One region of the Enterobacter wuhouensis genome, then DNA from elsewhere that is predicted to be linked to it. Evidence: predicted binding sites of a transcription regulator. Region 1 holds the regulator's gene; each other region holds the start of a gene.
What was found. The regulator PurR, encoded in region 1, represses purine synthesis genes. The targets are predictions, from matches to a motif close to CANGCAAACGTTTGCNTG.
Positions count from the first base shown of each region.

Region 1 (2,266 bases):
AGAGCACGTTGCCCAGCGTAAAAATCGCCATCAGGAATATCAGCGCGTTGCGGCGCGCGCGGTGAGAAAGCAGCAGCGTCATCAAGGGAGCCCCCACCATCACGCCGATCGCATAGGCGCTGATCAGCATACCGGCAGCCGGGATTGAGACGTCTACGCCCCGGGCGATAACGGGCAGTAACCCCATAGGGGAGAATTCAGTGGTGCCGATCCCAAAAGCGCCAATCGCCAGGGCCAGCAGAGGAAAATTGATTTTCATGGGTCAACTCCGGATGCCGTGTCGGAGTGCGACACAGGAATAAGAAGTCAAAAGCATGACATCAATCACAAAAAATGAGAAGTTAACATTTTGGCAAAAGATTTTTGCCGGAGAAGTAACAATCGGGGCAAGTTCGGAGAGAGCAAGCGCTCCCCCCGATTAAATCAGTGCAGTACAGCCGTCAGACCCGCAGCAACAATCAGAGCCAGCACGATAACGGTGGTGGTCAGCGAAAACTTAAGATCGGTACTCATCAATTTTTCTCCTTTTAATCACCCTACGAAAAGTGAGCTTGCTCATTTTTACACAGTTTACGTCAAAAATCTTCCAGGATTTAAACTGATATCCACTTTAGCTCTTCCCCTTTTCATCAAGATAGGACAAAATTCCACGCTAAATTTATTAGCGTACCGGCCATTGACCCCCTCCTGACGTCCTGTGTCGTTTTCCCGGCGTGTCGCAATTCCAGATTGCGTAATAAGGGTGAGAGAAGGCAAACGTTTACCTTCATGTTTTTCAGGAGCTTAGGATATGGTCTGGAGTGACATTTAATGGCAACAATAAAAGACGTAGCAAAACGCGCAAACGTTTCCACTACAACCGTATCACATGTAATTAACAAAACCCGCTTTGTTGCTGAAGAGACGCGCAATGCGGTCTGGGCCGCTATCAAGGAACTGCACTACTCGCCGAGTGCGGTGGCGCGCAGCCTGAAGGTGAATCACACCAAATCTATCGGCCTGCTGGCTACCAGCAGCGAAGCGGCCTATTTTGCCGAGATTATCGAAGCGGTTGAGAAAAACTGCTTCCAGAAAGGCTATACCCTCATTCTGGGGAACGCGTGGAACAACATTGAAAAACAGCGTGCCTATCTGTCGATGATGGCGCAAAAGCGCGTCGATGGCCTTCTGGTCATGTGTTCCGAGTACCCGGAGTCCGTGCTTTCCATGCTGGAAGAGTACCGCCACATTCCGATGGTGGTGATGGACTGGGGCGAAGCGCGAGCCGACTTCACCGACTCGGTGATTGATAACGCGTTTGAAGGCGGCTACATGGCAGGCCGTTACCTGGTGGAACGCGGCCACCGCGAGATTGGCGTGATCCCAGGCCCGCTGGAGCGAAATACCGGCGCAGGCCGTCTGGCCGGCTTTATGAAAGCCATGGAAGAAGCGCTCATCACCGTGCCGGAAAACTGGATCGTGCAGGGTGACTTTGAGCCAGAATCGGGCTATCGCGCCATGCAGCAAATTGTCTCCCAGCAGCACCGCCCGACTGCGGTCTTCTGCGGTGGGGATATCATGGCAATGGGTGCCCTCTGCGCGGCGGACGAGCTGGGTCTGCGCGTGCCGCAGGATATTTCCGTGATCGGGTATGACAACGTGCGTAACGCCCGCTTCTTTACGCCGGCGCTGACCACTATCCACCAGCCGAAAGATTCGCTGGGCGAAACGGCCTTCAACATGCTGATGGACAGGATCGTCAACAAGCGTGAAGAATCCCAGTCCATCGAGGTCCACCCGCGCCTTATCGAGCGCCGTTCCGTTGCGGATGGCCCGTTCCGCGACTACCGTCGTTAATCGTTTTACGGGAGCCAGCTACGCTGGCTCCCGTAACCACTCCCGATTAAGCGTTTCGCTGTCGCCCAGGTAATCCAGCAGCCAGGCCATTGCGGGCGACACGTCATTTTGCTGCCAGGTCAGGCAGCAGGCCGCATCCGGGAACGGGTTCTCCAGCGTAAGCGCCACCCATTCTCCGGTATCGATACGCGGACGCGCAAAATGAACCGGCACCATTCCCACGCACAAACCGGCGGAAAGGCAGGTTGCTGAGGATCCCCAGTCAGGGGCAACGACGCGACGCTGGTTGTCCAGCAGCCAGGTAATACGCTTCGGCAGCGAGCGCGACGTATCCTCAAGCACCAGCGACGGCCAGCTGCGCAGCGTGTCGTCGCTCAGCGGCCCTTCCATCGCCGCCAGCGGATGATGGCTCGCCACCACGCAGTTCCAG
Region 1 covers NZ_CP142124.1:2,064,927-2,067,192, reverse strand. Annotated here, with positions in the region: gene VPX56_RS09910 (MFS transporter) at 1-259, opposite strand, end outside; gene cydH (cytochrome bd-I oxidase subunit CydH) at 424-513, opposite strand; gene purR (HTH-type transcriptional repressor PurR) at 811-1,836, shown strand; gene punR (DNA-binding transcriptional activator PunR) at 1,855-2,266, opposite strand, start outside.

Region 2 (2,266 bases), 770 kb from region 1:
TGCGCCCACGGCACCTTCTACGTTATCAAACGTCACGTTCTGGCTGATGAGCTGAGGCAGGATCGCTGCCGATGCCGACGGGCCGTACTGTCGAATGCCGCCAACGGGCAGGCCGAGGAAGGCGCGCACGTGCAGGGCGAACTCGGAGAGATCCTGCGAAATGAGCGTCACCATGCCGGTATCGTGCGGGCGAGGGGAGACTTCGCTGAAAATCACCTCGTCACCGCAGACGAAGAGCTCCACGCCGAACAGGCCGTAGCCGCCCAGCGCCAGTACGGTTTTGCGGGCGATCTCCTGCGCGCGCGACAGCGCCAGGGCGCTCATCTGCTGCGGCTGCCAGGATTCACGATAGTCGCCGTCTTCCTGACGGTGACCAATCGGATCGCAGAAGTGGACGCCGTCCACGGCGCTGACGGTCAGGAGGGTAATTTCAAAATCAAACTTCACCACGCCTTCAACGATAACCCGTCCGGCCCCGGCGCGACCGCCCTGCTGCGCGTAGTCCCAGGCGCGGTCCAGCGCGCTGCTGTCGCGGATATAGCTTTGCCCTTTACCGGACGAACTCATCACCGGCTTTATGATGCACGGGTAGCCAATTTCCTCCACGGCGTGAAGAAACTCGGTTTTGTCACCGGCAAAACGGTAGCTGGAGGTGGGGAGCTGGAGATCTTCCGCCGCCAGGCGACGAATGCCCTCCCGGTTCATGGTCAGCTTCGCGGCTTTCGCGCACGGAACAACGCGCTGGCCTTCCTGCTCTAGAGCGATCAGCGTATCTGTGGCGATGGCTTCGATTTCAGGCACCACGAAATGAGGCTGCTCTTTCGCAATAAGCGCGCGCAGCGCCTCACCGTCAAGCATGTTAATCACGCAGGCGCGATGGGCAACGTGCATCGCAGGGGCGTCGGGGTAACGATCCACGGCAATCACTTCAACACCCAGGCGCTGGCACTCGATGGCCACTTCTTTACCCAGTTCACCCGATCCCAACAGCATAACGCGCGTCGCGGCAGGACGCAGCGCAGTTCCTAAAAGAGTCATAATATTCCCCCTGAAAAAGTTGCGGGGAGTATAAACGAAAACGTTTGCGCGTGTCTTGTCAGGGACATCAGCGGCGTGCGGAAATTTGCGCTTCTTTAGCGCCAACAGACATTTCCTGACGTCTGCTCGCTTAGTCTGTGAAGCATATGCACTGCTAAGTGAGGGAAATCATGTCAGGCTGGTTAAATCAATTGCAATCCATGCTGGGTCAGAAAGCCGGGGCGTCTGGCGAGCAGGGGCTGAGCAAGCTGCTGGTGCCGGGCGCGCTCGGCGGGCTGGCGGGCCTGCTGGTCGCCAACAAGTCATCGCGCAAGCTGCTGGCAAAATACGGCACCGGCGCGCTGCTCGCGGGCGGGGGGGCCATTGCCGGGACCGTGCTGTGGAATAAATACAAGGATAAGGTACGTACCGCGCATCAGGACGAACCGCAGTACGGGCAGCACGTCTCGCCGCTGGATATCCGTACCGAAAGGCTCATTCTGGCGCTGGTGTTTGCCGCGAAAAGCGACGGGCATATCGACGACAGAGAACGCTCTGCAATAGAGGAACAGCTGCGTGAAGCCGGTGTTGAAGAGCAGGGCAGAACGCTGGTCGCGCAGGCCATTGAACAACCCCTTGACCCTCAGCGTCTGGCGCAAAGCGTCAAAAACGAGGAGGAGGCGCTTGAGCTTTACTTCCTGAGCTGCGCCGCCATCGATATCGACCACTTTATGGAGCGTAGCTACCTAAACGCGCTGGGCGATGCGCTGAAAATCCCTCAGGAGGTTCGGGAGGGCATCGAAAAGGATATTCAGCAGCAAAAACAGACGTTGCAGGGCGTGTAATTAACCCATGAGGCCACGTTTCGCTTGCATCATGCGTGGGTTTTGCCACCCTTATAGGGTGTAAAACTCATAAGTAAGATGACATGCCACCGAAAGCCCGACGTACTCCATATGCGATCGTTACGCATGGCGATACGCGTATAGACAATTATTACTGGCTACGGGACGATTCGCGTTCCGAGCCAGCCGTCCTCGACTATCTGCACGAGGAGAATGACTATGGCCGCAGGGTCATGGCCAGCCAGCAGGCGCTACAGGATAGGTTGCTGAAGGAGATGGTAGAGCGCGTTCCCCAGCGCGATGTCTCCGCGCCCTGGACCAAAAACGGTTACCGCTACCGCCATATCTATGAGCCAGGCAACGAATATCCCATCTACCAGCGTCAGTCGGTCCTGAGTGCCGAA
Region 2 covers NZ_CP142124.1:2,833,504-2,835,769, reverse strand. Annotated here, with positions in the region: gene purT (formate-dependent phosphoribosylglycinamide formyltransferase) at 1-1,038, opposite strand, end outside; gene VPX56_RS13650 (tellurite resistance TerB family protein) at 1,209-1,862, shown strand; gene ptrB (oligopeptidase B) at 1,946-2,266, shown strand, end outside.
Region 2: purT (formate-dependent phosphoribosylglycinamide formyltransferase) is a predicted target of PurR. The motif match lies at 1,072-1,089, and genes of this name have one in related genera.

Region 3 (2,266 bases), 1.5 Mb from region 1:
CATTGATGGCGACAGCTTCCCCACCTAACACTTTCTCTTTTGGTTTGTCCCAGATCTTGCCGTTTACCAGCACGCGCTGGTCAAGGATCCATTCTTTTATACGTGAACGCGAATAATCAGGGAACAATTCGGCCAAAGCCTGATCTAAGCGTTGACCGAGCTGATTTTCGGAGACTGTTGCGGTGAGTTCTACTCGTTGTGCCATAAACTGCTTCTTCGTTTAACGTTGGGTTTTACGGCTTCGCCGTTTAATATAGTGTGCTATTGTAGCTGGTCTTAATCGGGAGCAGGAACAGAGTTTCTCCCGGACAAACATTTGAGGAAAGTCAAAACGTCATGACGCGCATGAAATATCTGGTGGCAGCGGCCACGTTGAGCCTGGCTTTGGTGGGCTGCTCCGGTTCAAATGAACAGGTCCCTGACAATCCGCCGAATGAAATCTATGCGACTGCACAACAAAAGTTGCAGGACGGTAACTGGAAACAGGCGATAACGCAACTGGAAGCGCTGGATAATCGCTATCCATTTGGCCCTTACTCGCAGCAGGTGCAGTTAGATCTCATCTACGCCTATTATAAAAATGCCGATCTGCCGCTGGCTCAGGCAGCCATCGATCGCTTCATGCGTCTGAACCCGACCCATCCTAACATCGATTACGTGATGTATATGCGCGGTCTGACTAACATGGCGCTGGATGACAGTGCTCTGCAGGGCTTCTTCGGCGTGGATCGTTCCGACCGTGACCCGCAGCACGCGCGTGATGCCTTCAATGACTTCTCCAAGCTGGTGCGCGGCTACCCGAACAGTCAGTACATTACCGACGCCACCAAGCGTCTTGTGTTCCTGAAAGATCGTCTGGCGAAATACGAATACTCTGTGGCGGAATACTATACCCGCCGTGGTGCATGGGTTGCGGTCGTTAACCGTGTAGAAGGTATGCTGCGCGATTACCCGGATACCCAGGCAACGCGCGATGGCCTGAAGCTGATGGAAAATGCTTATCGTCAGATGCAGATGACGTCTCAGGCTGAAAAAGTGGCGAAAATCATTGCCGCAAACAGCAGCAACACCTGATATTGCCTCAATGCAAAACGGCAGCCCGAAGGCTGCCGTTTTTTTATTCATTTTAGAGCGTCGCTGAAGGGCGTTAGCCTCAACACATCCAGTCAACTATGGCCCCAATTTTTGCCTTCGACAAGGTAAATCTCACCTCTTCCTGCCCTTCCTCACAAAAAAGATTCCCTGACAAAAACCGACAAAATAACGTGATCTAAATCACACATTTTGACATTAGGTCGGGTATGCTGGAATCACCAAGACGGAAAGACAAGAGGTAAAATTTATGACAATGAACATTACCAGTAAACAAATGGAAATTACTCCGGCAATCCGCCAGCACGTCGCAGACCGTCTCGCCAAACTGGATAAATGGCAAACTCATTTGATTAATCCACATATCATCCTGTCCAAGGAGCCGCAGGGTTTCATCGCTGACGCAACTATCAATACTCCAAACGGCCATCTGGTCGCCAGCGCAAAACACGAGGATATGTACACCGCTATTAACGATTTGATCAACAAGCTGGAACGGCAGCTCAATAAAGTGCAACACAAAGGTGAAGCCCGTCGCGCCGCAACATCGGTGAAAGACGCCAGCTTCGCGGAAGAAGTTGAAGAAGAGTAATCCTTTAAATTGAGTGTACCGCCAACGCGCCTTCGGGCGCGTTTTTTGTTTTTTATTGACAGGGTGAAAACAGTACGGGTACTTTAACGGTATCAATCACAGGATGACCTTATGAAACACACGCCGTTCTTCTTCGCATTCTTTTTTACCTTCCCCTGACCGGGAGGCGTTTCGTCGTGTGATAAAGAATGCGAAGACGAACAACAAGGCCTCCCACTCCGGGGGGCCTTTTTTATTGATAACGATAAAATGAGACAGGCAACACTATGACACCGGAAAACCCGTTATTGGATCTGCGCGTAAAAATCAGCGCGCTGGATGAAAAATTACTGGCCCTGCTGGCCGAACGCCGCACGCTTGCCGTGGAGGTGGGCAAAGCCAAGCTGGATTCCCACCGCCCCGTGCGCGATATCGACCGCGAGCGCGATTTACTGGAGCGATTGATTCAGCTTGGCAAAGCGCATCATCTTGATGCCCACTACATCACCCGCCTGTTCCAGCTCATTATTGAAGATTCCGTTCTGACCCAGCAGGCGTTACTGCAGCAGCATCTGAATAAAACCAACCCGCACTCTGCGCGTA
Region 3 covers NZ_CP142124.1:3,516,314-3,518,579, forward strand. Annotated here, with positions in the region: gene rluD (23S rRNA pseudouridine(1911/1915/1917) synthase RluD) at 1-205, opposite strand, end outside; gene bamD (outer membrane protein assembly factor BamD) at 337-1,074, shown strand; gene raiA (ribosome-associated translation inhibitor RaiA) at 1,343-1,684, shown strand; Phe leader region at 1,795-1,920, shown strand; gene pheL (pheA operon leader peptide PheL) at 1,796-1,843, shown strand; gene pheA (bifunctional chorismate mutase/prephenate dehydratase) at 1,951-2,266, shown strand, end outside.
Region 3: raiA (ribosome-associated translation inhibitor RaiA) is a predicted target of PurR. The motif match lies at 1,228-1,245, and genes of this name have one in related genera.